DNA from 2 places in the Pediococcus sp. M21F004 genome. Region 2 is predicted to be linked to the other one. Evidence: riboswitches for the same ligand, from Rfam matches in the RefSeq annotation. Region 2 holds a riboswitch; the other holds the start of a gene.

Region 1 (15,399 bases), 220 kb from region 2:
CAATGATTTTTTTTGGTCACTTTAGTTCTCCCCCAAATTTTAAATTTCTGAAACGTCTTGAGTAATTATGAAGCGTGGTGTAAAGGAAGTCAATGCAAAAAGCTTACTTTAAGTAAACTTTGATAATTACTCGAAATTGGGACTTGATTTTTTATGGTACAATTATCATTGTGGCATTTTTTCGATTTACATAATTATAAAATAAACTTTTTAAGGTGGTTATTTAATGAATACTTTTGATAAACCTGATCAACCGGTCGACCAAAATTGCCGTCCATACAATCGCCTTGCATTAGTTTTTACGCTGTTAGTTGGGACATTTAGTACTTTTCTAACAACAACGATGCTCACGACTGCTTTTCCGACGTTAATGAAATCATTTAATATTTCAACAACGACTGTCCAGTGGCTAACGACTGGATTCATGCTAATGATGGGAATTGTTATTCCGATTACCGGCTTCTTTCTGCAACGATTTTTCCACCCTCAAAACGAGGGGCAGCAATGGGCACAGCTGGACTGGTTATTGGCTTAGCACCAGCGATTGGGCCAACATTTTCTGGGTGGGTCCTTATGAACTATTCCTGGAGAATACTATTTCTCGCCATTATGCCTATTTCATTGCTAGTTTTAATCATGGGATTTTTCACTCTACGAAAAGTATTGCCTACCAAAAAGGCGCCCGTTGATTGGTCTTCCGTTGCACTTTCCATGGTTGGATTTGGGGCGATGCTATTCGGATTTTCATCAGTAGGAACTTATTCATGGACCAGCCCAGTGGTTTACGGAACTTTGATCCTCGGGGTTGTCGTAGTGGCAATTTTCATTATGAGATCTTTAAAGATCAAGAATCCGCTATTACAATTTAAAGTTTTTGAACATTCAGATTTCACTTTATCCGCAATTTTAGTATCTATTTCAAACATGTCCATGAACGGTTTTACCCTTGTTTTACCTTTGTATCTCCAAACAATCCGTGGGGAGTCGCCATTAGTTTCTGGACTGACTCTATTACCAGGTGCGATTACAATCGGGGTTATGAATCCAATTACAGGGCGGATTTTTGATCGTTTAGGAGCTAGAAATATGGCCATCGCTGGGATGTTTTTACTAACATTAACAACTGCGGCCTTTATTCCGATTACTGCTGAGACACCGGTTTTCTATCTGGTCTGCTTGTATGCAGTGCGGATGTTCGGAATTTCAATGGTCTTGATGCCGATTACGACAACCGGGATGAATGCATTGCCCCTTAATTTAATCGGGGATGGAACGGTGGTCAATAATACGGCGCGCCAGGTCTTTGCTTCAATGGGAACAGCCATCTTAGTTTCTGTGATGGCTAGTGTGACGCTAAATCATATGCCTTCTCACGCGATTGCGAAAGCTACTCCAATCTTGTTTCAAAAACTGTCATCAAATGCAAATGTCATTGGGTTTAGATATGCCTTTTTCATTGCAACTTGTTTTGCGTTAATTGGGTTGGCCTTAACCTTCTTCTTGAAAAAAGACACACGGGAGGCATATTAATATGATTGTTATTTTCTTAATTGCTGGTGCCTTAATTTTTGCGATCAGCATGATTTTTATCCATCCGGGTGTCAAAAAAATCATATGGGTGTCGATTGGATTGATTCTCAGTATCGGTGCCGTAGTGGTCATGACCCTAAATTACAATACTTTTTTGGGAATGAAAAAGGTTAGTCAAACGCAAACCTATCCGCTGACATCAAGCGTGAAAGGACAACATGCGCTTGCTTATCAACAGCTGGGGACCAAGAATGAACGTGTTTATTTTTATGCGACAAATCCAATGCAACAAAAGTTAGCCAAAACCAATCCAAGTACTGGAACTGCAAAAGTGACGCATAATTCTAAAATGAGCCAAGTTAAGATTACGCGCACTTATCGAGTCTATCGAAATGATGGGTTACGAATTTTATTTAGTAATGGGATTCCTAATCATCAGTTTGTCAGCCAAAATTATGAATTTAGATTAATGAGTGGTTGGAAACTGAAGAAAATTGCGGTACAAGATAAGAAAAGCTAGAAATTTTACTTAAAAGCAAACAAAAACGATGTGTAAGTGTAAACTCACGCATCGTTTTTAATTTAAATAAAAAATCTCTCCAGAATTCAGAGAGATCGAGTGCATTTATGATTTAACAGCAATATCACTAACTTTTGGCAATTGGGTGACAAATTTTTGATACGCGGATTCTTCATGAGTTTCTGTAATTGCAACGTTGTCTAAGTCTGCTGCATGTAAATCAGCTTCAGAAATCTCAATGTGATGCGTTACGGTAGCATTTCCAGTTAAATCGATCGTGTACGTATTGCCAATTTGATGAACAATCGTTTTGACCATGCCACCCGGATTATAAACGGTAATTTCTTGTTCAAAATGGCCTTGATCAGGGTGGGTGATTGCAAAGGCTAAACTAGTGGCCGACATGCCAGTTCCACAGGCATTTGTAAACCCAACACCGCGTTCATACGTGCGCACAAAAAGTTTATTGTCCTCAAGAATTTGAGCAAAGCTGACGTTTACACCATCTGGAAAATAGGGATTTTCCGCATTTAATCGTTTGCCTAAAATTCCTAAATCATCGGATGCTAATTCTTCGGCAGAAACGAAGCTGATTAGGTGGGGATTAGGAACCGCGATAGCTGTAAATTTAAGATTGGGAAGAAATTCGGGGACTGGTTGATCAATTAATTTCTCAGTATTTAAGTTTTTAAATGGTAATTTTTCGGCTGCAAACGAAACCGGCGAAATTTCAACGCTAAAGGCGGGCACACTGGTTGCAAAATTGCCGGATTTACTAACTTGTAGATCAGCGTTTAATGTTTGAACCTTAAATTGGTCTATATTGGATTCTTGAGCTAAATAGCGTGAAACGGTCCGTAAACCATTTCCACACATGGATGCTTCACTACCATCCGCATTGATGACACGCATTTGGGCTGCTACGCCTTCATGATTTGATTGATCAACTACCAAAACGCCGTCAGATCCATTCAAAATACCGGTTTGCGGATCGGCAATCTTTTTAGTGAATTTTATTAGTTCTTGATCGGAGAGCCGAGTTTTTAGTTTGGTTTGATCTAACAAGAAAAAGTGGTTTTCTGAGCCATGGACTTTATCAATTTGCATGGGTGTTGCTCCCTTCGTTACTTTTTAGCGTGAAAAATTGTTGATAAATTTGTTTAACAGCTTTTTTGGCGTCCGCCCGCTCTGTGCCTAACATGATGGAAATCCGAGAAGCACCTTGATTGATCATGTGGACGCCAATATTATTTTGAGCAAGAGGACGAATGATATTTTCAATTGTCCCAATTTTAGAACGCATGCCTTCACCAACGACCATAATAATGGCGTAGTCGTCAATCCAATCGAGTTGGTCGGGGTGCAGTGTATTTTTGATATCATAACACATTTCATGAATTGTGTGGTCATCTAGCTGTTGCTTATCAAAAATGATCGTTAAATCATCGATCCCAGAAGGCATGTGTTCATATGAAACATCATATTTGTACAAAATTTGAAGGAGTTTTAATGTAAATCCCACTTCTTTATTGAGCAAATAACGATGCAGATATAGGGCAGCAAAGCGATCAGAACTGGCAACTCCGGTAATCGTATGTTTTGGCTGGAAATTTTCTTCAGGCACAATCAGAGTACCAGGTAGCTCTGGGTGATTGGTATTCTTGACGTTAATTGGGACTTGGCCTTCAATGGCTGGAATGATGGCCTCATCGTGAAATACCGAGAAACCAGCATAAGAAAGTTCACGCATTTCGCGGTAGGTCATCTTTTTGATTGCCTGGGGATGCGCTACAATTCGAGGGTCGACTGCATAGATGGCATTTACATCTGTAAAGTTTTCGTATAAATCTGCATGAAGACCGCGAGCTACAATGGCGCCTGTAATGTCGGAGCCACCTCTTGAGAAGGTGGCAATTTGGCCATTGGGCGTAAAACCAAAGAAGCCCGGGAAAATAAGTTTTTCACCACCAAATTTTAAATGGGCAAGATTGTCATAGGTTTCCGGGCGAACAGTTGCATCGCTTGGATCGTCGGTTACGATAATGCCAGCTTCAAACGGATCAACAAAGCGGGCTTTAATATCGAGTTGATTTAAAACACTAGTTAAAAGCATCGCGTTTAAACGTTCACCATGAGCTTTAAAGGCGGCCATCAGATAAGCATTGCTGGGATAATCTTCATCAGGTAAAGATTTTAATTTGGTAATGATTTTTTGAATTGGTCTAGCTGGTAAACTAAAAAATTGACCAATGGCCTCGTAGCGATCCGCAATCATTTTTATAACCGGCTTTGCATCCGTATGGTCAATAACTGCTTGTGCATAGCTAATTAGAAGATCGGTTACTTTGGTATCGGTGGAAAAACGTTTACCGGGGGCTGAAACAACGACTATTTGTCGCTTAGGGTCAGCCGTGATGATATTGATAACTTTTTGAAAATGGGGACCGTCTGCCAGCGAGCTTCCGCCAAATTTTACAACATTCATGATTAGTTATGCCACTCCTTAAAATAAATTAAAAAAGATTTTATTAGAATTTGATTAGTTATTGTGAATTTTAGCATTAAATCTATGAATAGCAATAAAAAAATTTGATTTAGGACTTAATTTTCATCGGAAGGGTTGACTATCTGTGAAAAGTATTATAAACTTTTTAATAATTTAAGAGGTTGCAACCAACATGAGTCACAAGCTGAGTTTCTATCAAACTTAGAAGCTTGTAAAAGGGGCGGTTGCCGAAGCGCTGAATCTGGATAGAGATTTAGTTAGCTGGGACGCAGTTTAAGAGACTACGGACTGTCGCAGCAAAACATGTCGGCTGCGGGGCGCTATCGACAATTGATACAGAATAACGATAACTTAATTCTGGGATCTTTTTGTTTGCGCAAAACAAAAAGATCCCTTTTTTTATTTTAAAATGGCAAAATAACAGGAGAAATACAATGGATAAGCAGTTAGGAATTCAAAAAATTAATGCAGCGGGACATTTAACAATTGGTGGGATTGATGCTGCCGACTTGGCACATCAATTCGGCACACCATTGATTGCCTATGATGTTGCGAAGATTCGCCAACAGATTCAAAATTTTAGTCGGGTGTTTGAAGAAGATCAAGTTGCCTATGAAGTGAGCTACGCCAGCAAAGCGTTTGCGACAGTTGGCATGTTTCAAGTTGTTGCCCAAGAAAAAGGGCATATTGACGTCGTTTCAGGTGGAGAATTGTATACGGCTATTAAAGCGGGATTCCCGATGGACAAAATTAGTTTCCATGGGAACAACAAGTCGCGGGCCGAACTGGAAATGGCAGTTGACCAGCAAATTGGGGTCGTAATTTTAGATAATTTTTATGAAATTCAATTACTTAGTGAAATTTTGGCAGAAAAGGATCAGACCATAAACGTCATGTTACGTTTAACTCCCGGAATTTCTGCCCACACGCACAAGTACGATCAAACTGGCCAAGAAGACAGCAAATTTGGTTTTGATATCCAATCGGGGCAAGCTGAAGAAGCTTTGCAACAGGTTTTAGCTAATCATCGTATGACGATGCTCGGAATTCATGCCCATATTGGCTCACAGATTTTTGAAGTTGAAGGATTTGTGATGGCGGCCAATAAATTAGTTGATTTGGCGGCGGGTTGGCAGGCCAAGTTTGGTTTGAATATTCAAGTTCTAAATGTAGGGGGTGGATTTGGTATTCGTTACACCAAAGATGATGATCCAATTGCACCAGAAATGTTTGTTGATGCGATTGTTAAAGCGGTTCAAAAACGAGTTGCACTTCGTCAATTGAATATGCCTGCAATTTGGATTGAACCTGGCCGCTCCATTGTGGGTCCTGCCAGTTACAGTTTATACACAGTAGGTTCTCGAAAAGCAGTTCCGGGACACTTACCATATGTAACGGTCGATGGGGGCATGGGAGATAATATTCGTCCGGCGTTGTATCAAGCAGATTATGAAGCTGTTTTAGCCAACCGGGCCGCTGATGAAAATGAAGAAACGGTACGAGTAGCCGGAAAATATTGCGAATCCGGTGATGTTTTGATTCAAAAACAGGCGTTGCCAAAATCTCAACCTGGGGATACCTTGGCAATCCTATCAACCGGTGCTTACGGGTATTCAATGGCCTCCAATTATAATCGGAATCCGCGCCCGGCTGTAGTGTTTGTCGAAAACGGGCAAGCCAAAGTGGTTGTTAAACGAGAAAGTTACGAAGACCTGGTGAGTTTGGATCAGGATTACATTTAGATGTCGTATAATAGAAGAAGAGTAAAAATAATTTTTTAAGGTTGGCTTAATCCGGCAATCTTAAAATATACATACACACAAAATTCGAAGGGTAGGTTCAAGATATGGCACAGTTAGACGCACGTGAAATTATTGATTTTATTAGTAATGCTAAAAAGAAAACGGCGGTGAAAGTTTATTTAAAAGGTGATTTGGATAAACTTGATTTTCCGAACGCTATTCAAAGCTTTGTAGAATCCAAGGCTGGAACAATTTTCGGTGACTGGGCCGACGTTAAACCTTTCCTTGAAGCAAACAAAGCAGTAATTGATGATTACGTTGTTGAAAATGATGGTCGCAATACGGCTGTACCTTTGTTGGACACCAAAAATATCAATGCTCGTATTGAACCAGGTGCCATCATTCGTGATCAAGTTGTCATTGGTGACAATGCCGTGATTATGATGGGAGCCTTAATCAACATTGGTGCAGAAATCGGTGAAGACACGATGATTGATATGGGCGTTGTCATGGGTGGTCGAGCAACGGTTGGTAAACACGCACACATTGGAGCCGGAACAGTTTTAGCAGGGGTTGTTGAACCAGCATCAGCTGAACCAGTTCGGATTGATGATGATGTGATGATTGGCGCAAACGCCGTTGTTTTAGAAGGAGTACACGTCGGTAAAGGCGCAGTTGTGGCAGCAGGTGCGGTTGTGACCAAAGACGTTGAGCCTAACACGATGGTAGCCGGAGTTCCTGCTCGCAAGATGAAGGATATTGACGACCAAACACGATCAAAAACAGAACTAGAGGACACGTTAAGAAAGCTGTAAGCCAATGGAAAATAAAAGCCAAGCACCGCTAACAGAGTCGCAATTAATTCAAATCTATCAGGATTTACATCAAATCCCAGAGTTAGCAATGCAAGAAGTTCAAACGCATGCTTATTTAGAAAAAATTATTCGTCAATTTGACCAAACAAACTTAGATATGATAACACCAGCGCAAATGCCAACGGCCCTATTAGTTTTAGTTCATGGGAGTGTGCCAAAACGAACCGTTGGTTATAGGACAGATATTGATGGTTTGCCAGTAAAGGAAGAAACGGATTTGCCGTTCGCTTCAACACATCCAAATGTGATGCATGCTTGCGGACACGATATTCACATGTCAGTTGCTTTGGGCACACTGAATTATTTTGCCAGTCATCAGCCTAAAGATAATCTTTTGTTTTTCTTTCAACCAGCTGAAGAGAGCTTGAATGGCGGAAAAACAGCTTATGAAAAAAATGTGTTTACTGGTAAATGGCGTCCTGATGAATTTTATGGCCTCCATGATAATCCTGATTTACCAGTTGGAGCGATTGGCTGTCGGATGGGCACGTTGTTTGCTGGTACTACCGAAGTTGATGTTGATTTTTATGGTAAGGGTGGCCATGCAGCGTTTCCCCAAGATGCTAACGATATGGTTGTGGCTGCTAGCCAGTTTATTAATCAGGTGCAAACGATTGTGTCACGGAGCGTGGATCCTATCGAAGGCGGCGTAATTACGTTTGGCAAGTTTGAAGCTGGAACGATTCGCAATGTGATTGCGGGCCGAGCCCATTTGGAGGGAACCATTCGCGGATTGACGCAAACGATGATTGAACACATTGATCAGCGGATCAAAGAAGTTGCGAATGGGATTGCCCAGAGCTATCAAGCAACGGTGGAAGTGAAACTTAACCAAGGTGGTTACTGGCCAGTTGAAAATAATTCGGCTTTAACGAAAAACTTTATTTCCTATATGAAACAAGCAGAGAATGTACAATTTGTTGAAACGCAGCCGGCAATGACTGGAGAAGATTTTGGGTACCTATTAGCGAAGTTTCCAGGGACCATGTTTTGGCTGGGAGTTGAAGATGCCTCACAGTTGCATTCAGCCACATTAAAACCGAATCTAAAAGCGATTCAGCTTGGAGTTAGTGCCATTACGGGATTCTTACTAGATCGAATGAATAAATAATTAATAGGAAAGGAAATAAAATTATGTTTAAAAATGCAGATATTTTAACTGCGATTGTGACGCCGTTTGATGATCAGGGGCAAATCGATTTTCCGGCTTTAAAAACATTAACCAATCATCTTTTTGATACTGGTAGTCGGGGCTTTATTATTGGTGGAACTACAGGGGAAACTCCTAATTTAACGCATGATGAAAAAATTGAATTGTATACCCGGTTTGCTGAAATCGTTGATGGACGAGGACCAATCATTGCTGGGACTGGTAGTAACAACACCTTGGAAACGGCCCGTTTCACTAAAGAAGTTGGCCAAATTAAGGGCATTCATATGGCTCTTGTGGTTGTCCCTTATTACAATAAACCTAATCAACGCGGGATGGTTGCTCATTTTACAACCGTTGCCGATCAGTCACCAATTCCAGTTGCAATTTATAACATTCCTGGTCGAACGGGTGTCACCATGCAAAATGAGACGGTTGTTCAGTTAGCACAACATCCAAATATTCAGGCGGTTAAACAGTGCACTTCTTTAGAAGATTTGGAATACTTAGTTCAAAATACCCCAGATGATTTCATGGTCTACACAGGTGAAGATGCACAAACCTTGCCCGGGATTGCGATTGGCGCAAACGGGGTGGTTTCTGTAGCGGCACATATATATGGAAAAGATATGCGCGCAATGTTGGATGCTTTTTATGATGGTAACAGAGAGTTAGCGGCAAGTTTACAACGGCGTTTGACCCCTAAAATGGAAGCTTTATTCCTTTATCCATCACCATCACCTGTTAAGGCTGTTTTGAAGGCCCAAGGATTTCAAGTGGGCGGTAGTCGTTTACCGATCTTGCCATTGAATCACGAAGAGCGCCAAACATTGGCAAAAGCTTTGGGATTAAATGAGGAAGCCTTGGAAACAACTGATTTAGGCGAGTTAGGAGTTGCAGATGATTAAAATAATTATTGCGGGATTTAATGGTTCGATGGGCCAAAAAGCCGTCAAACTTGTGAATGACACAAAAGACTTTCAATTAGTTGCTGTATACAGCCCGGTAGTCACTGATTTACAGCCAGCCAGCTATGATTTAGCAGATGAGGTTCAGGTATTTAATGATCTTACGAACATCAAGACGGATGCCGATGTGTGGATTGATTTCAGCACACCAAAAGCAGTTTTTGAAAATACTAAATTTGCCTTGGGTCATCAAATTCGCCCGGTAGTGGGAACGAGTGGTTTATCGGATCAACAAGTTGAAGATCTCAAAGCCTACGCAAAAGATCAGCATATGGCTGGACTGATTGTGCCTAACTTTGGAATTTCGGCCGTTTTGTTGATGAAATTTGCAAAAGAAGCTGCTCAATATTTCCCTGAAGCAGAAATTATTGAAATGCACCATGCTGATAAAATCGATGCTCCTTCAGGGACTGCTTTAAGTACTGCAAAACAAATTAGTGAAGCCCGTGAGCCCCAAGCGGCTGATAATGCCAAGTTTGAAGAAACCTTACCAGGTGCTCGTGGTGGTAATTATAAAGGGATCAGAATTCATTCAGTACGGTTACCAGGATACGTGGCTCATGAACAGGTTTTATTCGGTAGTGAAGGAGAAGCCTTAACGATTCGTCAAGATTCCTTTACCCGCGATTCCTTCATGAAGGGTGTGGAAGTAGCCGTTAAAAATGTCGGGAAACTATCTGAATTGGTCGTCGGTTTAGAGAACGTTTTATCGTAAAAATTAAGGAGTGGTAGAATGCCAAAATTAAATGCAGCTTTAGAAAATCAAGTTAATCAACGTTTAGATTCGATCGGGCCATCTGGGATTCGTGCTTTTGACCAAAAGGTGACAGGTATTCCTGGACTAGTTAAATTGACTTTGGGCGAACCCGGTTTTAACACCCCAGAACACGTCAAAGAGGCCGCAGTAGAGAGCATTCGTAATAATGATTCTCATTATTCGGCTCAAAAGGGAACTCCCGCATTGCGAAATGCCATTAGTGGATTTCTAAAAACTCGTTACGATTTGGATTACGATGCAGATACGGAAATTGTCACTACAATTGGGGCCACAGAGGCCTTAGCCGCCAGCTTAATGGCAATTTTGAACCCTGGTGATAAAGTCATTGTGCCAACCCCAGCGTTTGCTTTGTATGTGCCCTTGATTACTATTGCAGGTGGAATTCCGGTTGAAGTAGATACCTCAAACGATAACTTTGTGCTAACGCCACAACGTTTAGAAGAAACCCTTGCCAATGAAGGCGATGCTGTTAAAGCAATCATCTTGACCTATCCGAATAATCCAACGGGTGTGGAATACACAGAGGCTGAATTACAAGGGTTAGCAGACGTGATTGCTACAAAACAAATGTTTGTTATCGCAGATGAAATTTATAGCGAACTTACATATGATATTACCCATCATTCAATTGCAGCAATGATTCCAGAACAAACAATTTTAATTAATGGTTTGTCAAAATCACATGCCATGACTGGATATCGAATTGGTTATATCGCGGCCCCGGCTGATTTTGTTAAAAACGCAGCTAAAATGCATGCCTTTTTAGTCACAGCGCCTTCAAATCCAGCCCAAGCAGCAGCTGCAGAAGCCTTAGCAAATGGCTTGGAAGATCCTCAAAAAATGTGTGTGCAGTATAAAAAGAGTCGGGACTATGTGATTGATTGCTTAGATAAATTAGGTTTCGAAACGGTTCCACCAAAAGGTGCCTTCTATATTTTTGCCAAGATTCCAGCGGCCTTTACGCAAAATTCAGTTGATTTTGCGACCGAGCTTGCTCAAGATGGCAAAGTTGGTGTGATTCCAGGAAGCGCGTTTGGACCTGGTGGTGAAGGCTACATCCGTTTATCGTATGCGGCAAGTGTGGAAGATTTGCATGCTGCAATGACAAATATGAAGGGTTTCATGGCTGCTAAAACAAGTGTGGCTTAGGTACTAAAAATTCATCAAGTAAAGAGGAAAATTAAATGGGCGAATATAATGTGGCTATTTTAGGTGCAACAGGTGCTGTCGGAACGCGTTTAATTCAACAATTAGAGCAATCTACTATTCCAGTGAAATCAATAAAATTTTTAGCTTCAGCAAGATCAGCTGGGAAACAATTGAAGTTCCGGGATGCACCAGTAGTGGTTGAAGAAGCTAAACCAGAATCTTTTGAAGGTGTTGATTTAGTATTGGCATCTGCAGGTGGGGATGTTTCCAAGCGTCTATTGCCAGAAGCGGTTAAACGGGGTGCTGTTTGTGTGGATAACACGAGCGCATTTCGAATGGACCCTGATGTGCCGTTGGTTGTGCCTGAGGTCAATGCGGAGGCTCTTAACCGACACCATGGGATTATTGCTAATCCAAACTGTTCAACGATCCAGATGGTGGTTGCGTTGGAACCCATTCGTAAGGCATTTGGATTAAAACAAGTGATAGTATCTACGTATCAGGCTGCATCTGGTGCGGGTCAACAGGCTTGGAACGAGATGAATACCCAAGCTCAGGAACATTTAGATGGCAAAGAAATGCAAAGTACTATTTTTCCTGTAAAGGGTGGGGCAAAGCATTATCCATTGGCTTTTAATCTCTTACCTCAAATTGATGTTTTTGAAGATGATGGCTATACACATGAAGAGTGGAAAATGATCCATGAAACAAAGAAAATCATGTTGGATGATATGGATGCCCCAGATATCAAGGTGACGGCAACTTGCGTCCGCGTTCCGGTTGGAATTGGACATGGCGAGACGGTGTACTTTGAGGTGGCTGATCCAAAGCAGGCGAGTCGCGAGAAGATTCAAGAAGCATTGGCAAAGGCTCCTGGGGTTGTGTTGCAGGATGATCCAGACCAACAGTTGTATCCACAACCGATTAATGCAGAAGGCAAACGAGAGACGTTTGTGGGCCGAGTGCGTGGTGATCAAGAGAATCTAGGAAGCTATCACATGTGGGTGGTTTCGGATAACTTGTTGAAGGGTGCTGCGTGGAATACGGTGCAGATTGCGGAGAAGTTGGTGGAACAGAAACTAGTGAGAGTAAAGTGAGCGTAACAAATCGTTAGACCTAAAAATATAAGCAAGGCGGAAGCGGGATCGCATCCCGCTGCTAGTTCTTGCGGCAGAATTTGGCCACAAGAATCGACAACGAACGGAGGAAAAAAGATTTTCGAATCGAAAATCATCCTTAATTCGAAGTAGTGTGAGCCTTGCTTATATTTTTTGGTCTGATTTGTGGAGCTGTCCTCAAAACGACGCGAAATATTAAAAAACTATCGCCTTGGTATAGAAGTAAAAGACTTCTATACCAAGGCAATAGTTTTTTCTGATTTTATTTCCGACGTCTCTAAAAAATTGACAACTAGGAGAATAAACACAATTTATCAGCATTTGCCAGGCTTATTCAAACTGAATTATGGCTTGATATAGCGATATCCTTGGTCTTGAAGCTGTGCCAAATCAATGATGCCGGCCGGCACAACTTTGACGGCTCGGGGTAACTGACTTGCCTGAATTTGATGGCTATTCATTGCATTTTGACAAGCATGGAAGCTCACCAAGTCTTTTGCGTTTTCAATGAATCGACCAATTTCCGGCGTTAAGTAATCACTAATGGCTGGGCCGTTTACAACAACGATCAAATCAATGCGTATCTGTTGTTCTTTGGAAAAATTAATTGCATTTTTTATGTTTGAAAGGGCTGATTGCCATTTCTCACGTTCATCAATATGAAAAACAATTTTCATAGCTTAGCCTCATTTCTTTACGCTAGTTCCAGTTTGATAATTAATTGTATAACCAGATTCAATATTAAAAATATAAACATTGAAATGAACAGCATTACTACCAATCGATTGACCTTCCATGTGAATCCCACGAGCAACTAATTCTGTTCCGCGGAAGACAGGGGTCACACGATAGCGAACGTAATGATTTTTATTTTCCTTAACGTAGGCGGCTACTTCGTTTTCGTAAGTGGTCATTTCGGGATCATTTAAAGAACGCGTACCAGTCATTAAATTTTTAGCGTTATTATTTTGACCAGTCAATTGATAGCCGATTAAATGACATCGATTGTATAACCAACCGTTACTTGTCCGTTTATTATGCCAACCAGTGGGATCAACATCCAATGATTCACGTTCTGTTTTTGGCATGAGGCGCTTGTTCAAAAGGGCATTAGCGGCGGAAACGCGATTATAACTATCCAAATTGCCATATGTTTGCCAGGCGCTACGGCTAGTTGAGAGGTCAGTATTTGAAAAATCAGGCTCATTTTGATTAATGGTAATTGTTTGCTGTCCGGCATATTGCTTAGTGGCTAATTCAGCCTGACTAGTCGAAGGGGTACTACTTGTTTTACTGGTGTCTGATTGTGATTTGGCAATTGATAAATGAAGACTGCCTGCTTTCTTTTTTAAAGAAGATGAGCGTGACGAAAGGGTGCTTTCTAATTTGCTATTTTTAGATTGTAATGAGGTTGCCAGTCTAGATGCACTTGAGTCAACCCGGGTTACCACTTTGGTCGACATAACATCTTTTAAATGATTAGACTTGTGTCGCGCATATGTACCTGCCTGATTCCAACTCAATAACAAGGTAATGATTGCTAAAAGAGCGAACCAAAGGCGGTCCTTACGTTGACGGAAGGCCACAATGATGGCGAAGAGACCAATAATTAAAAATATAATTCCAATAAACATATTCAAATTCTCTCCTGACTATCTTTTAGCTTTTCGATATCCTGCGGCTTGAGCTTCAGCCTCGGTATTAAAATAGATCGCGTTTTTGGAACTCATATGGTAGCCGGCTTGATCGGGTGTATGGTAAATTTTAGAATTTACATTGCCGACAATTTTTTTAGTATTCCCAGTGTCTAAATCGCCTTGAGTAGAAGTGCGGTTGGCTTTGGTGGAACTCGAAGCCTGAGCTTGCTGAGATGCTTTTTTTGCCTGCTGACTTTCTGACACACTGTCTGCTTTTTGTGAAGCAATGGACTCAGAAGAAGCCGCTTTTTCTGAAGAGATAGCTTCAGAGGAGACTACTTTTTGTGAACTAACTTTGTCGACCAGCTTTTCAACGGACTCAGATTGCTTGTCCACTTTTGAAGAATCTTTTTCGAGCTGGTAGGCTTGAATTCTGGCAGAAGCCAAATCTTTTTTTCCCACAGTTTTAGTTTTGTAGATTTTTTTTACAGGTGGTTTGGCAGTTGACGGAGCCGGATTAGTGCTCTGAAATCCAAAAATTGATACACAGAAAATTAGTAATGCGCACAAAAGAAATGTTTTATTTCTTTTATTTGGCACATGAAAAAGCAAATGATGCGTAACTTTATTGTATAGGAAGATAATCTCCAAAATTATCATTCCTAGAAAACTAAGTGCGAGTAACCCCGCAAAAAAATTATTCATAATAAACTTCACTCCCTATTAACTATCATACCTGGCTGTAGGACGCAAAACAATAGGGAACACTGGAGATAGACGAATTTGTACGAGTCGTTTTGTTTGTAAGAAAAGGGGATTCCTGTTAAGCTTTATGTAATGTGTTTTATCAGTTTGGTTATTAAGGGTACGGAGTTCTAAGAGCGTCACTCCTTTCGTAATTGGCTTGTGGGATACAAAAATTTTTAAAACGCGCATTGCGCAAGGAGGATTCATTCACATGGAAAAAGGAAAAGTTAAATGGTTTAACCCTGATAAGGGATTTGGTTTTATCAATCGCGAAAATGGTGACGATGTATTCGTTCACTTCTCAGCTATTCAAGGCGACGGCTTCAAGACATTGGAAGAAAACCAAGAAGTTACTTTCGACGTTGAAGACAGTGACCGTGGACCACAAGCTGTTAACGTTCAAAAACAGTAAAGCTTTCGCGCCTGATAAGTTACTTCTTAGGCAAATTAAAAAGCGAGGTTTTATTTATTAAATATTCTGACAAAGAATGCAAAACAGAACAACATACGTTATTAGAAGATTTAGAGGCTGAATTCGGCTCTAATGTCGATGTCTACTAAAGCTGGACGTACAAAATAACCCCTGTAATTGTAAAATTACAGGGGTTATTTTGATATAGAAATGAACTACTTTTTCTTTAAAGCACGATCAAACTGATTTAACCACTTAGAAGCGCTC
Region 2 (15,399 bases):
ATCACATTCATGTTTGGCAAATCGATGAAAATCGGATTATGTTTTCTGCACATATCAATTTAAACGATCAATTATTAAGTGATGTGGAGCCTATTTATCGACATTTAGAGAATTTATTGCAAAAAAAATATCACGTGGATCACGTGACTTTACAAGCTGAAGTTTTTCGTGGAAAAAGTAATGAGCTATTTACGCGTGATCGCCATGATATTTAAAAAGGGGGCAGTTGGTTAGCTCTCTTTGACAAGTTGCTTGTGATGAGCGTTAAGCCAGTCATGCCAAGGTGTTTCTGGAACTCCATTAGAAGTGAAGTTTTGATCCAGATGTGCAATTACTTGCACATAATCTGTTCGTGAAGCTTCAACACTGATGGCTAGAAGCCCTTCTTTAGTTAGGTAGCGATTGCGTGTAATGAAGGCGTTGATATCGCTAAGATAGCCAGCAGGAACGTATGAAGAAATAATCTCGAGACTTTCTGTCTTGTAAAGTTGAATATAAAACTTTGCAAATGCGTTAACTGCTTTGAGTTGATTTGGTGCACTCAATTCTGTGATTGATACTGAATTACCCATAATAGTCCTTCCTAACTTTGTTGTTTACAATTTAAGTATAGACCTTAATCAATAAAAGTGTAAAATTAAAGTTTGGGATGCCTTAGTTGTATTTCCGAGCTATATGAGTTATAAAAGTAGTATTAATAATAATGAGGTGAATGAATTGACCCCTATGAAGGAAGACTATCTCAAAATCATTTTTGAGCTAGGCGGGAAATCAAAGAAAATATCTAACAAACAAATTGCAATGGGACTAAATATTGCGGCCGGTTCGGTTACGGAAATGGTAACCAAGCTAGTGGAAGAGGGGCTCGCAAAGCACACACCCTATGCTGGAATTTCGCTAACTGATGAAGGAATTCAAATTGCTGAGATCATGGTTCGCAAACACCGGATTTGGGAAACCTTTTTGGTGGATAAATTGGATTATAAACTTTCTGAAGTGGATACCGATGCGGAAGTTTTGGAGCATGTGACTAGCGACCACTTATTGGATTCGCTTGATAAATTTCTCGATTATCCAACCCATTGCCCCCATGGTGGTGTGATTCCGGATAAAGAGGGAAACTATCACGAAGACAGTCATACGCTGTTAGCCGACGTAAAAGAGGGAACAACGGTCACAGTAGATCGATTTATTGATAATCATGAACTGTTGAACTACTTAGATGAGATCGATTTAGATATTGGCGATAAAGTACATGTTATTCATCACGCCCCATTTGAAGGTGCCACAACGGTTAAACTAATTGATAATGATTCGGCGACTGATGAGCGTCAAATTAGTTATAAGGCAGCTCATTATGTTTTCGTCCAAGAAGATTAGCTTTATAAGGCTTAATTTAAGTTTAAAAAGACCCGTTAACAAAAAAACAACACTAATTTCTGAATTTACTTTCTTTTTCTAAAAATACATGGTACAATTACTTTGTATTTTGGTTAGGTAATTTTGGTAAGATTGTTTCATAAAGAAATATCCCCAATTTGCACCGGATCAAGTATTAAAATATTTAGTGCAAAAAGCACTCAGGAGGATTTTCTATTATGGAACATGGTACAGTTAAATGGTTTAACGCAGACAAAGGTTTTGGTTTTATTACTCGCGAAAACGGTAGCGATGTATTCGTACATTTCTCAGCTATCCAAGGCGACGGCTTCAAGACTCTTGAAGAAGGCCAAGCAGTTACTTTCGATGTAGAAGAAAGTGACCGTGGACCACAAGCAGTTAACGTAAACAAAGACTAATTTAAAATTAGAATTTATCAAGTCAGGAATTTTATTCCTGGCTTTTTTTGTGTTTTGAGCCTAAATATTCCTGTGCCAGTTTTAGGAATCCTGAATTAGTGGGTGTTTTGTTTGAAAGGCTATGGCATAATAGAGCTTGATTAATTAATGGGGTGATAGTTATGGACCAAACTGACTTGGTAGTGGATACCTGCTTGTTAGCAGGAAGAATTATGATTGAGAGCGGCTCAGAAATGGCGCGCGCGGAAGACACAATCATGCGAATTGCGACAAACTCGGGTTTTCCAAGTACCCAAGTTTTTTCCACGGTCACAGGAATTATTATGTCAATTCCAGATCAAAAAAATGCGCAGGTAATAAGTGTGAGTCGCCGCAGCATTGATTTGGAAAAAGTGAGTTGGGTGAATCGGCTCTCTAGAGATTATGCGGAGCACAAAATCACCCTAGAGACGTTTTACGATCAACTCCAGACCCTTGATCAGGCGGTTCCTTATTTTCCTTTTTGGTTACAAGTTTTGGGAGCAGCTTTAGTAAGTGGGCCATTAATGACCATCTTTTGTAATAATTTTTATGACATTGGGGTTACTTCCATTATTGGGGCAGTGGGATTTGCTATCTATTATGTGATCAACAAATACCTTAACATCAAGTTCATTAGTGAATTTGTGGCATCCCTTTTAATTGGCATAATGGCAGTGATAACGGTACGTCTTGGCATGGGCCATTCGGTGGATAATATTATTATTGGTGCTGTGATGCCTTTAGTTCCCGGTGTGCCACTAACAAATGCCGTTCGTGATATTTTGAACGGCCATTTTGTCAGTGGGCCAGCACGGGGCATTGAAGCACTTCTAACGGCGGCAGCAATTGGTTTTGGTATCGCGTTTGTATTCCGATTTTTCTAAGGTGGGACTCGAAATGATTATGATAGTTGAATTGTTTTTTGCGTTTATTGCAACAGTAGGTTTTGGCATTATTATTAATATTCCTCATCGTGCCCTGGTGGCAGCTGGGTCGATTGGGACGGTTGCCTGGCTGATTTATTGGGCGATTGTTAACATGAAACTTGGTTTAGCTTTAAGCAATTTGACAGCTGCGGTGGTGATCGGGATTTTAAGTGATGTAGCAGCTAGGAAAATGAAAATGCCAATGCTGATTTTTAATATCCCCAGTTTGGTGCCCCTTGTTCCGGGAGGGCAGGCCTACCAGATGGTCCGCAACATTGCATTGGGAAATGTCGCTCAAGGGGTTCATTTTTTAACCCAGGTGATTGAAATTACAGGCTCAATCGCGATTGGCTTTTTGCTTGCCGAATTGTTGAATAAACTATGGAAAAAGCTCAAGGCAAAAAAAGCATCTGTGTGAATGTCATAAAATTGTAAAAATGATGATATCGGAATGTTGGGTAGAAATATTAGTATGAAACTATACATAGTGATTAATTGTGCAGATCGGGAGAATATTGGAGGAATTAGTTTGAAAGAGACACAAAAACGGGGAATTATGACGGCGGTTTTATTAACGCTCACTTTATTGGTCGGACTATTAGTCGTAAAAACACCAAGTGTAAAAGCAGAAGCAGTCAATAGCTATATTAGTTCAAAAAAAATTAAACCCGCTGGTATTACAACAGCAATTTGGAGTGGTTTTCCAAAGAATGATTACAATAAGGGATATGGTAAGCCTGAAGGGGTTGTCGTCCATGAAACGGCTAACGCTAGCTCCACAATTTATGGCGAAATTAATTATATGAAGGCTAATTATAATAATGCGTTTGTCCACAGTTTTGTGGATGCCACTCACATTATTAACATTGCCAATACAAATTATTTGTCATGGGGTGTTGGGTATCCAGGAAACGGCAAATATGTCCAGTTTGAACAAATTGAAGTGCACTCTAAAAGTGCCTTTGCCCATGAAATTGCCAATGCAGCTTGGTATACAGCTTATTTGCTAAATAAATACAATTTAAGCCCGAATGACGCTTGTTATGATGGAAAAGGGACAGTGTGGTCTCACAAGGCAGTTGCCCAGTATTATGGGGGTTCAACCCATACTGATCCTTATGGTTATTACATGAGTAATGGGAAAAAATACTTTGGCCAGGGTTATACCATGGCGCAGTTCTATCAATTAGTTAAGAAATACTATACTTCTATCCACGTTAAAAATGTGAAATATACGAGCACTAACTTGACGATGGACGTCAAGTCAACTTCGGGTCATGATTTTTATAATCATGTTCCTGAAAGTAAGTATACGACGAAACGGGTTCATTATGGAAAGACCTACGCGGGTAAGACGATCACGGTTAATATGACTGGTAAACGTGACGGCACTGGCACCCTTTATTATCGTTGTTATTATAACGGTAAATTGATCGGCTGGATTTACGGCGGCGGCTTAGCTAAGCACGTGAGTTATACAACGACTAGCAAGACCATGGATGTAAAAGTAGCACCAGGTAACAATTTCTATAATCATGTGACAAGCAGTTTATATAATAATAAATTGTTACACTATGGCAAAACTTATGCAGGAAAAACGGTCACGATTGATAATGTGGCATACCGCGATGGCACCAAAACACCGTATTACCGTTGTTACTACAATGGCAAACGGATTGGCTGGATTTATGGCGGTGCTTTAGGAGTGCAAGTTACCTACAAGACCATCAATCAAACCAAGACGGTCAAGGCAGTTCCCGGTGCACATGACTTTTTAAATCATGTGACCGCTAGTAAATATACCGTAAAAAGAACCTACTATAGCAAGGATTATGCCGGTAAACAGGTTACTGTTGATAACATTGCTTATCGTGCGGATTGCAAAGTCCCTTATTACCGCTGCTTATATAACGGTAAAATAATTGGCTGGATCTACGGTAGTGCTTTAAACTAGGAAATTTCAGAAATTAAAACCAACAAAACAGGCTTTAGTACATGTATCAGCATGTGACTAAAGCCTGTTTTGGTGTAAATTTTTATTTAATAACCAGTTGTGTTATCTGTTCCTGTTTGGGTACTATCGTAATAGCTTGATTGACTTGTGTCAGCAGTGGTACCGGTTGTGACGCTGGTCAAATTGGCTGTTCCGGTTGATTTGTGACCAAGATCTAAACCTTTTCGAATGAAGTTTGTGACTCGCTGCATTTCAGTTTGACTGGTAACTTCAAAATCCTGTCCATTGATAAGTTGAGTGGTTCCTTGGAGATGGGTAGACTTAAGATGATGTGTAGCTACCCGATATTTAGTGGATAAAGCAACAATCTCATTGAAGCTTAAATCAGTTTGGGTTTGTTTCTTTAAAGAATCCATAAAGCTTTGACTGAGCAAAGTGGAGATGGAATCACTTTTACGTAAAATAGCCATCAAAACTTGGCGTTGACGAACTTGCCGGCCATAATCACCTTGAGGATCGTCATCCCGCATCCGAGAATAGTCTAATGCGGCCTTTCCGCCTAAATGGATCTTTTTACCTTTGACAACGTTGGCTGCCCCATACTTAAATGTGAGAGTTGGTTTGACGGTCACGCCACCAACACCGTTGACGATTTTTTCTAAGCCACCCATGTTGATCAATCCGTAGAAATCAATGGGGACATCTAATAGTTGTTGAATGGATTTGATACTGGTTCCCGCACCGCCAAATGAGTAAGCGGAATTTAATTTTGAAGGCGCATATTGTGTGTATCCCGGAATTGAAAGAGCAGTATCACGGGGGATACTAGTTAGGGTCATGCTTTTCTTTTTGGGATTTAAAGTGGCAATGATGATAGTGTCGGTTCGGCCACGATAATTTCGGCCAAGAGCCCCGGTATCAGTTCCTAAAAGTAAGATAGAAATGGGCTTATTTTTTTTGATAACCGATGAGACATCTCGCGCTTTTTGAATATTGGCACTATTAAAAACAGAATTTGCAGCTTTCTTCGCAGCATACCACTTGTAGGCGGCAAAAACACCGACTGCGATGATAAGAAGACAAACAATCGTGATAATGAGTCGTCTTCGCCGGGAACGTTTAGGGCGATTTGGTCGCTGATGTTGACCACCGTTTTCCGGTTCTCTATGCATCTCGGTTCGAGTTGGCGGAACGTTAAAATGGTTGTGCAGCTCGGATCTTTTGGGTGTTTGGTCCTCATTCATGGGTTTGCCTCCTGAAGCAATATAAAATAAAAGTTTGTATGTGCTTAAGCATAACCGATTAAGCAGTCGAAAAATTGGATTTTATTTTGATTTAATTTTTTTTTAAACACCAAAAGTATATCACATATCTACCGCATTACGAAAACGCAATCAAAATAAAATTAGCTGATTTTGGTAGTTTTAATTAAAAGTGGCTTTTATAGGGAAAAATCTGGTATTCTTTAGGAAGAGAAGTGTGATCAGATGAGCATTCGATGAATCGGGTGGTGAGGAAAACTGTGAACAACAAAATTTTGACACCAAGATTAAATTTAAGACCATTTACGACGACGGATTTATTTAAGCTCCGAGAAATTGTTGAAAACGCAGAGATTGCTAAAAGGGCTGGCTTTCGCGTTTCTAACAGCGCCTTTGAAAGTAACTTTTTCTTACAGCAACTTATGCAGACAAATATTTGGGCAATCACTCTAAAGCAAAGTGCAGATGTTATTGGCAGCATTGGTTTATACTCAGTGAGTGATAAGACGCATGAACCAGACCCACTGAAGTTCGAGATTGGCTACATGTTGAATCAAGACTTTTGGGGCACAGGCTATATGAAAGAAGCTGTTTATTATGTTTTACAGCAAGCCTTTCAAGAAAATCCAGTGTATACTGTGTTAGCCAGTACTTATACTGAAAATAAACGGTCAAAACTACTTTTGGAGCACCTCGGGTTTGAAATGACCGGCCAGCATACTTTACTAGCAAGTGTCTTGAACCCGGATCCCAAACAAGAGACTTACTATGAATTAACAGAAAAAGGATTTAGAGAAGGCGGTAATTATGCAACTCACTAAAGGGTTTGAACAAGCAGCATGTATCATTGCGTTATTATGTACTCAGGATCGAAAGGTTCCGTTGACGACGGCGGTTATTCACAAGCGGTTAACAGGTTCAGAAGCTTACTTACGAAAAATTATGCGTAAAATTGTGCTGGCCGGGCTAGTGACGTCGATTCCTGGAAATAACGGTGGTTTTCGTTTGGCTAAGGATCCAAGCAAAATTTCGTTGTTGGATATTGTAGAAGCTAGCGAAGGCACGATTAAAACGTATCCCGACATGGGTTTTATTGAAAACATTTTTTCTGATGCGCGGCCAATTGCCGAACGTGGTAAAGATGTTTTAAATAAAACGTTTCAAAGCGCTGATGATCTTTGGCGGAACTACCTAAAGGAACAAAGTCTAAGCGACATTCTTATGCAAATTATGGGCGAGCCAGCTGCTTCTGGAATTGATTGGAACGGCTCAGACTCGGAATTACAAGCAAATTTTTTAAAGTTAAATCAAAAAATTGAAAACGTAAGAACTAATTTAAATGGGGATTAGGAGTTGTCAGACTAGTCCCGCTTGTATATAATTGAATCATATCGAAAGAAGAGGTTGCCAAGTTCATAAGTAACAACTCTAAGGTGATAAAGCATCGATGAGGAGTTGTGAAAGGGGAGTTGGCCGAAATCTAAGGGTGCTTTTTCACTTTTGGGTTGGGCCCTGGTTCAACAAATCAGGGACTGTCGTAATGCTTGTAGAGCAGTACGGGGCGCTATCTACGATTTGACTGAGAAATTTATCGGAAGTCTTTTTGTATGGCGATTTGTTATACAAAGAGGCTTCTTTTTTATTGGTTAAAAATAGGATTGCCTTTTTAATTAGAAACTTAAGGAGGAAACAGATTTATGGCAGAACAAGAGAATCACAGCATTGATCGCTCATTGAAGACCCGCCACATTTCAATGATTGCGCTTGGTGGGAGTATCGGAACTGGCTTGTTTGTAGCAAGTGGTTCTGCAATTTCAGAAGCAGGTCCTGGCGGGGCTTTGTTAGCATACGTGGCGATGGGGATCATGGTTTATTTTTTGATGACCAGTTTAGGCGAGATGGCCACTTATATGCCAGTTTCGGGCTCTTTTGCGACCTACTCAACAAAGTATGTGGATCCGGCTATGGGCTTTGCGATGGGATGGAATTACTGGTTTAACTGGGCCATTACTTTGGCTGTTGATATCAGTACGGTTTCAATCGTCATGAAATTCTGGTTGCCAAATGTTCCCGGTTGGGTATGGAGTGTGTTGGCGTTAGTACTAATTTTTTCCGTTAACGCTCTTACCGTCAAGGCCTTTGGTGAAACTGAATATTGGATGGCATTGATTAAGGTCGTTACAGTTATCATTTTCTTAGTAGTTGGTGTGGCCGTTATTTTTGGTATCATGGGTGGACATGCAACCTATTTAAATAATTTTACGTATAAAAAAGCGCCATTCGTTGGCGGAATTCCGATGATTCTTAGTGTATTCGTTGTCGCGGGTTTCTCATTTCAAGGAACTGAATTAATTGGAATTACGGCCGGTGAATCGGAAACGCCTGAAGAAAGTGTTCCTAAGGCGATTAACCAAGTGTTTTGGCGAATTATTTTATTCTATATTTTGGCGATTTTTGTGATTGCTTGCATTATTCCTTATACAAGTCCAGATTTGTTAGGATCTTCGGCAAGTGACGTTAAGATCAGTCCGTTCACCTTAGTCTTTCAACGAGCCGGGTTAGCCGGAGCAGCAAGTATCATGAATGCAGTTATTTTGACGTCGGTCATCTCTTCGGCAAATTCAGGGATGTATGCTTCCACAAGAATGTTATACTCATTGGCTTTACAAGGGTATGCTCCAAAAACATTTGGATTAACAACAAAACGAGGAATCCCTTTAATGGCCTTGATTGGGACGACCATTGTTGGTGCGTTGACCTTTATCTCAAGTATTGAAGGCCCCCATATCTATATGTGGTTGGTTGCAGCAAGTGGTTTGACCGGATTTATTGCCTGGCTGGGGATTGCTATTTCTCATTTTCGTTTTCGTCGCGCATTTGTTAAACAAGGACACAAAGTGGAAGAACTTAAGTATCATGCAAAATGGTTTCCATTTGGACCGATATTTGCTTTTGTAATTTGTTTGTTGGTCATTGCTGGCCAGGATCTTCATTCTTTTGCGACGTTTAACTGGGAAGCAATTGGAATTAGTTATATTAGTGTGCCAATCTTTATCGTTTTGTACGTATTCTATAAAGTGAAATATCATACGCATATTATTCCGTTGGATGAAGTTGATTTAACGCAACCCGATTTTATTTTAAAGTCTCGAAAAATCAAGAAATAAGTGTATAATGCAAGATGCTGTAATAAAAGAGAAATCATGGTAATTGGTTGATTTTTAAAACCATATATTGTTTTTGAATCTGAACATGCTACAATATATAGTATTAAAAGATGAATAAAGGGGAACTTCGAATGATTGCATTATCAGGTCCAATTGGAGCAGGAAAAACAACGTTAACGGAAATTTTATCTCAACATTTAGGCACAAAAGCTTATTATGAATCAGTTGATGATAACCAAATTTTGCCACTTTTTTACAAAGACCCTAAGCGCTACGCATTTTTACTGCAAATTTATTTTTTGAATCGACGTTTAGATGGCATCAAAGAAGCTTTTCAGACTAAAAATAGTGTGATGGATCGTTCGATTTATGAAGATTCACTTCTTTTCCATTTGAATGCAGATTTAGGACGGGCAACCAAGACAGAAGTGCAAATTTACGATTCTTTATTAACTAATATGATGGAAGAATTACCAGAAACTCATTATAAGAAAAATCCGGATTTATTGATTGATATCAACATTTCCTTTGATACGATGTTAAATCGGATTCAAAAACGAGGCCGTTCTTACGAACAAATTGATAATGACCCTAGCTTGTATGAATATTATCAGGATTTGAATCATCGTTATGCTGAATGGTATGACAATTATAACGAAAGCCCTAAGATTCAGATTGACGGGGATCAGTTCGATTTTGTGGAAGACCCACAGGCCCGTGAAAAGGTCATTCAAATTGTGGATCAAAAAATTGCTGAAATTTAGTTGTTTCTTGGAACTTTTTCGGTTATGATAAGTGTAAATAGTAAACGTGAAGCCTTTTTTAAGTAGATTTAAAGCGAGATAGAGCTAGTGAAAGCTATCAATCGAAACTCCGAGAGGCAAAAGCGGGTGAGTAATATCACACGGCTGCGGTCGTTAACCATAATTGAGGGTGCTGGTAACAGCAAACTTGGGTGGTACCGCGAAATAAAGTCTTTTCGTCCCAATTGATGGGATGAGAAGGCTTTTTATTGTGTAATTAAAAATTAGGAGGTTTTAATAATGTTAGATTTAAAAGAAATTCGAAATAATACGGATTATATTAAGGAACGCTTAGGCACACGAGGAATTGATCCAAAAGAAATTGATAAGCTTTTAGACATGGACCAAAAACGTCGAGATTTGATTGTTGAAAGTGAAAATTTGAAGAAGACCCGAAATGAAGTGTCAGATCAAATTTCGCAGTTAAAACGCAATAAAGAAGATGCCAACGATAAAATTACAGAGATGCGTAAAGTCGGGGGCGAAATCAAAGAACTTGATCAACAGCTTCAAACTTTAACTGAAGGAGTTCAGAACAAGGCTGCGCATTTGCCAAATATCCCTAATAAAACAGTTCCAATTAGTTTGACGGAAGAAGGCAGCGTTGAGCTTCGTAAAGTTGGCAAGCCTCGCGAATTTTCGTTTAGTCCTAAACCCCATTGGGAAATTGGTGAAGATTTAGGTATCTTAGATTTTGAACGAGCAGCCAAAGTTTCTGGTAGTCGTTTTGTGTACTATGTAGGACTTGGTGCTCGACTTGAACGTGCCGTATACAACTTTTTCTTAGATCAAAACACTGAAGCCGGATATACAGAAATGATTCCCCCCTACATGGTTAATGACGATTCTATGTTTGGCACAGGTCAATTTCCAAAGTTTAAAGAAACGCATGCTGGGTACGAAATTCAAGATAGTGACCTGACCTTAATTCCTACTGCTGAAGTACCATTGGTCAATTTCCATCGCAATGAAATTCTGGATGCTGATACGTTACCAATCAGTGAGACTGCCTTATCACCTGCATTTCGTTCAGAAGCCGGAAGCGCAGGCCGAGATACCCGAGGTTTGATTCGGATGCACCAATTCAATAAGGTAGAAATGGTGAAGTTCACCAAACCCGAAGATTCATGGAATGAGCTTGAAAAGCTGACAAATCAAGCCGAAAGTTTATTAAAACTGTTGAAGTTACCGTATCATGTGATTACGTTAACCACTAGTGATATGAGCTTTACAGCGGCAATGACACATGATTTGGAAGTCTGGATTCCAGCCCAAAATATGTATCGAGAAATCTCTAGTTGTTCAAACTGTACAGATTTTCAAGCCCGACGCGCACAGATTCGGTATCGTGATGACCAAGGAAAACTACAGTACGTGCATACCTTGAACGGTTCCGGATTAGCGGTTGGACGAACAGTTGCAGCCATTTTAGAAAATTATCAAAATGAAGATGGTTCAGTAACGGTTCCCGAAGCATTGATTCCATATATGGGTGGCATAACGAAGATTACTAAATAGGTAAGTCGGAAAGCTCGTTTTTTAGACAAATAATTTTTGCGACAACTACAAAATGTTATTGACAATTACTAATGGTCAATGATAATATTATGTAGTTGTCATTTGATGGAGGATTAGCTCAGTTGGGAGAGCGTCTGCCTTACAAGCAGAGGGTCACAGGTTCGAGCCCTGTATCCTCCATTGAGCCGTTAGCTCAGTTGGTAGAGCATCTGACTTTTAATCAGAGGGTCGGCAGTTCGAGACTGCCACGGCTCATTTACACATATAAGCATTGCGGGCGTGGCGGAATTGGCAGACGCGCAAGATTTAGGTTCTTGTATCGAAAGATGTAAGGGTTCGAGTCCCTTCGCCCGCACTTCTAATTAATAGATATTATTAATTAGCCGACTTAGCTCAGTTGGCAGAGCATCTGTCTTGTAAACAGGGGGTCGGAGGTTCGAATCCTCTAGTCGGCATTCACCAATTTAATAACTTTGCGGAAGTAGTTCAGTGGTAGAACATCACCTTGCCATGGTGGGGGTCGCGAGTTCGAATCTCGTCTTCCGCTTTGTAGTTTTATAACTACAAGCACATAAGCATTGCCGGGGTGGCGGAATTGGCAGACGCACAGGACTTAAAATCCTGCGGTCAGTGATGACCGTACCGGTTCGATCCCGGTCCTCGGCATTTAATAAGCACCCATAGCGCAATTGGATAGAGTGTCTGACTACGAATCAGAAGGTTGTAGGTTCGACTCCTACTGGGTGCATCATTATTATTAAAGCTTACTGTTTAATCAGTAGACTGAATAAGTTAAAATGCCAACTGTGAGTTTTTATAAGTTGGCATTTTAATTAGTTTGATAATATGAGCGGGAAGTAGCTCAGCTTGGTAGAGCACCTGGTTTGGGACCAGGGGGTCGCAGGTTCGAATCCTGTCTTCCCGATTAAGCACTAAGACGGTGGAAAAGTGCCCTTACGTAAGAATTACCCACTTAAAGTTATTTACCAGTAACGGGAAGTAGCTCAGCTTGGTAGAGCACCACGTTCGGGACGTGGGGGTCGCAGGTTCAAATCCTGTTTTCCCGATAATGGAAAATAAGAAAGTCACGAAGTCAAACTCGTGGCTTTTTTATTTTTTAAAAGTGAAGCAATTAATTAAAATCTTAAAAACAATAATTTATCCCTAAAAATAGCTGTCATTAGTGCGAACCACCTTAGAAAGTTAAAAAACTTTGCTTTTTAATGAGAGTTTCGTATAATGAAAGTCAACATTAGTCAAAGATGCAAGAAAGGGTGTGCAAAATGAGTCAAAACATTTCCGATATCATTGAAAAATATTTAAAACAAATTTTGGCTGATTCAGAGGAAATTGAGATTCGGCGCTCGGAGATTGCTGACTTGTTTGATGTTGTGCCTTCTCAAATTAATTATGTCATTAAGACCCGTTTTACCATTCAAAATGGCTATGTAGTAGAAAGTAAACGTGGTGGTGGTGGCTACATCCGGATTGAAAAAGTCAAATTACTTGATGATTTGGATGTTTTAGATACACTTATTCAAGTGATTGGTGAGGCCATCAATCAACGAGACGCTCTCTCCATCGTTAAAAGTTTGTACGAGGACGATGTCATTGACAAAAGAGAAGGAAACTTGATTTTGGCGGCAATTGACAAGAAAACTTTAGCAATGAGTGATCGTGTTGAGGAAGATCAGTTACGAGCGAGAATTTTAATTGGAATTTTAAATCATTTACGGTATGAGAGCTAAAAAGAAAGTAGGGTGTTAACATGGATAACTTATTTACACCAAGTGCAAAGAATGTTTTGGCTATTTCGCAAGAACAAGCTAAGCGTTTTAAACACCAAGCAGTAGGAACAGAACACTTATTGTTGGCCCTAGCGATAGAAAAGAACGGCATTGCCTACAAAGTATTTCAGCAGTTTTCGGTCACGGAAACAGATATTGTGGAAGAAATTGAACGTTTTACAGGCTATGGGACTTTAAAAAATATTGGCGCTAACGATTATTTGCCATACTCACCAAAGGCCAAGGAAGTTTTGGCAACTGCTGGTGATGAGGCTAAGCGATTAGGTGCTGCTAAAATTGGCACAGAGCATTTACTGTTGGCTCTATTGAGTGATGAAAACATTTTGTCATCTCGGATTTTAATCAGTTTGGACATGGATCTTGCTCAAACACGCAAGGTTATTTTACGCAAATTGGGGGTCAGTGCTTCGGCACAGATTCGCCAAAATCAAGCGCAAACTCGGCGAGGGGCCAAACCTCAAGGTACACCAACGTTAGATTCAGTGGCGCGTAATATGAGTCAGATGGCCCAAGATGGTCAGATTGATCCAGTGATTGGCCGTGAAAAAGAAGTTAAACGAGTGATTCAAATTTTGAGTCGCCGTACAAAAAATAACCCAGTTTTAATTGGTGAACCAGGCGTTGGTAAGACAGCGATTGCTGAGGGCCTTGCCCAACGCATGATTGATGGCAATGTGCCTGCAGATCTTGCTAACAAGCGATTGATGATGCTTGATATGGGATCACTTGTAGCTGGCACAAAATATCGTGGTGAATTTGAAGATCGCCTTAAAAAAGTGATTGATGAAATCCATGAAGATGGTCATATTGTATTGTTTATTGATGAACTGCATACGTTGATCGGTGCCGGTGGTGCTGAAGGGGCGATTGATGCTTCTAATATTTTGAAGCCAGCCTTAGCTCGTGGTGAATTACAAACAATCGGTGCGACCACTCTAAATGAGTATCAAAAATATATTGAAACAGATGCAGCTTTAGAACGACGGTTTGCCAAGGTTGAAGTTGATGAACCTACGACCGAAGAATCTGTTCAGATTTTACGGGGACTACGACCAAAATATGAAGAACATCACCATGTCGCAATTACCGATGATGCCATCAAACAAGCTGTGTCATTATCAGATCGATACATTAGTGATCGCTTTTTACCAGATAAAGCCATTGATTTAATGGATGAAGCGGCCGCTAAAGTTAGAATTGATCAAATGGGTGAAACCAAGAAATCAACTTCTGAAACTAAATTACAAAAATTGACGGATGAAAAAGAAGCTGCAATTGAAGCACAAGATTTTGAGGAAGCTCAAAAGATCAGAGTTAAAGAAGAAAAACTACGCAATAAAATTGAAAAAGCTCAGGCTAATTCTCAAGACGAAGATAAAAAGCCTAAGTATCAATTACAAGAAACTGCAGAAGACGTTGCACAAGTTGTTTCTGAATGGACCGGGGTGCCACTCACTCAGTTACAGAAAACAGAAAGCGATCGTTTAGTTAACTTGGAATCAATCTTGCACAAACGGGTGATTGGCCAAGAAGAAGCTGTTTCGGCAGTTTCACGGGCAATCAGACGTGCTCGGAATGGTTTAAAAGATCCTGGGCGCCCAATTGGCTCATTTATGTTCTTAGGACCAACCGGAGTCGGAAAAACTGAGCTGGCAAAAGCTTTGGCAGAAGCAATGTTTGGATCGGAAGACAATATGATTCGCATTGATATGTCAGAGTATATGGAACGCTACAGTACAAGCCGTTTAATTGGATCGGCACCTGGCTATGTTGGGTACGATGAAGGTGGCCAATTAACCGAGCGAGTTCGTCAAAAGCCATACTCTGTCGTTTTATTTGATGAGGTAGAAAAAGCCCATCCTGATGTGTTCAATATTCTTTTACAAGTTTTAGATGATGGTTATTTGACTGATTCTAAAGGACGTAAAGTTGATTTTCGCAACACAATTCTGATTATGACTTCTAACTTGGGTGCAACAGCACTGAGAGACGAGAAATCAGTTGGCTTTGGTGCTAAAGATGCCAGTCAAAACTACACGGCTATGGCCTCTAAGATTCGTGAAGTCCTTAAGCAGAGTTTCCGTCCGGAATTTTTGAACCGAATTGACGAAAATATTATCTTCCATTCCTTAACTCGTCCT

What was found. A riboswitch is a leader RNA that binds a small molecule or an ion and turns the genes downstream of it on or off. The one in region 2 is predicted to bind lysine.
Region 1: it holds a riboswitch for lysine, as region 2 does, so the genes downstream of both, lysA (diaminopimelate decarboxylase) here and ACLHK8_RS03955 (amino acid permease) in region 2, are expected to answer to the same signal.

Annotation. Positions count from the first base shown of each region.
Region 1 is NZ_CP177314.1:961,687-977,085, reverse strand. It holds gene ACLHK8_RS05155 (L,D-transpeptidase) at 1-20, opposite strand, end outside; partial or broken gene ACLHK8_RS05150 (MFS transporter) at 227-1,530, shown strand; gene ACLHK8_RS05145 (DUF4811 domain-containing protein) at 1,532-2,050, shown strand; gene dapF (diaminopimelate epimerase) at 2,156-3,157, opposite strand; gene ACLHK8_RS05135 (aspartate kinase) at 3,147-4,535, opposite strand; lysine riboswitch at 4,704-4,887, shown strand; gene lysA (diaminopimelate decarboxylase) at 4,991-6,298, shown strand; gene dapD (2,3,4,5-tetrahydropyridine-2,6-dicarboxylate N-acetyltransferase) at 6,403-7,113, shown strand; gene ACLHK8_RS05120 (N-acetyldiaminopimelate deacetylase) at 7,118-8,284, shown strand; gene dapA (4-hydroxy-tetrahydrodipicolinate synthase) at 8,308-9,231, shown strand; gene dapB (4-hydroxy-tetrahydrodipicolinate reductase) at 9,224-10,006, shown strand; gene ACLHK8_RS05105 (aminotransferase class I/II-fold pyridoxal phosphate-dependent enzyme) at 10,025-11,218, shown strand; gene ACLHK8_RS05100 (aspartate-semialdehyde dehydrogenase) at 11,254-12,315, shown strand; gene ACLHK8_RS05095 (DsrE family protein) at 12,681-13,013, opposite strand; gene ACLHK8_RS05090 (DNA/RNA non-specific endonuclease) at 13,023-13,970, opposite strand; gene ACLHK8_RS05085 (sunset domain-containing protein) at 13,989-14,678, opposite strand; gene ACLHK8_RS05080 (cold-shock protein) at 14,932-15,132, shown strand; gene ACLHK8_RS05075 (helix-turn-helix domain-containing protein) at 15,348-15,399, opposite strand, start outside.
Region 2 is NZ_CP177314.1:736,985-752,383, reverse strand. It holds gene ACLHK8_RS04005 (cation diffusion facilitator family transporter) at 1-215, shown strand, start outside; gene ACLHK8_RS04000 (hypothetical protein) at 231-572, opposite strand; gene ACLHK8_RS03995 (metal-dependent transcriptional regulator) at 718-1,380, shown strand; gene ACLHK8_RS03990 (cold-shock protein) at 1,599-1,799, shown strand; gene ACLHK8_RS03985 (threonine/serine exporter family protein) at 1,961-2,704, shown strand; gene ACLHK8_RS03980 (threonine/serine exporter family protein) at 2,718-3,164, shown strand; gene ACLHK8_RS03975 (GW dipeptide domain-containing protein) at 3,276-4,700, shown strand; gene ACLHK8_RS03970 (LCP family protein) at 4,787-5,944, opposite strand; gene ACLHK8_RS03965 (GNAT family N-acetyltransferase) at 6,223-6,783, shown strand; gene ACLHK8_RS03960 (Rrf2 family transcriptional regulator) at 6,770-7,312, shown strand; lysine riboswitch at 7,353-7,537, shown strand; gene ACLHK8_RS03955 (amino acid permease) at 7,660-9,129, shown strand; gene ACLHK8_RS03950 (deoxynucleoside kinase) at 9,261-9,893, shown strand; gene serS (serine--tRNA ligase) at 10,173-11,450, shown strand; tRNA gene ACLHK8_RS03940 (tRNA-Val) at 11,558-11,630, shown strand; tRNA gene ACLHK8_RS03935 (tRNA-Lys) at 11,633-11,705, shown strand; tRNA gene ACLHK8_RS03930 (tRNA-Leu) at 11,724-11,805, shown strand; tRNA gene ACLHK8_RS03925 (tRNA-Thr) at 11,833-11,905, shown strand; tRNA gene ACLHK8_RS03920 (tRNA-Gly) at 11,926-11,997, shown strand; tRNA gene ACLHK8_RS03915 (tRNA-Leu) at 12,031-12,116, shown strand; tRNA gene ACLHK8_RS03910 (tRNA-Arg) at 12,125-12,198, shown strand; tRNA gene ACLHK8_RS03905 (tRNA-Pro) at 12,302-12,375, shown strand; tRNA gene ACLHK8_RS03900 (tRNA-Pro) at 12,444-12,517, shown strand; gene ACLHK8_RS03895 (CtsR family transcriptional regulator) at 12,734-13,198, shown strand; gene ACLHK8_RS03890 (ATP-dependent Clp protease ATP-binding subunit) at 13,219-15,399, shown strand, end outside.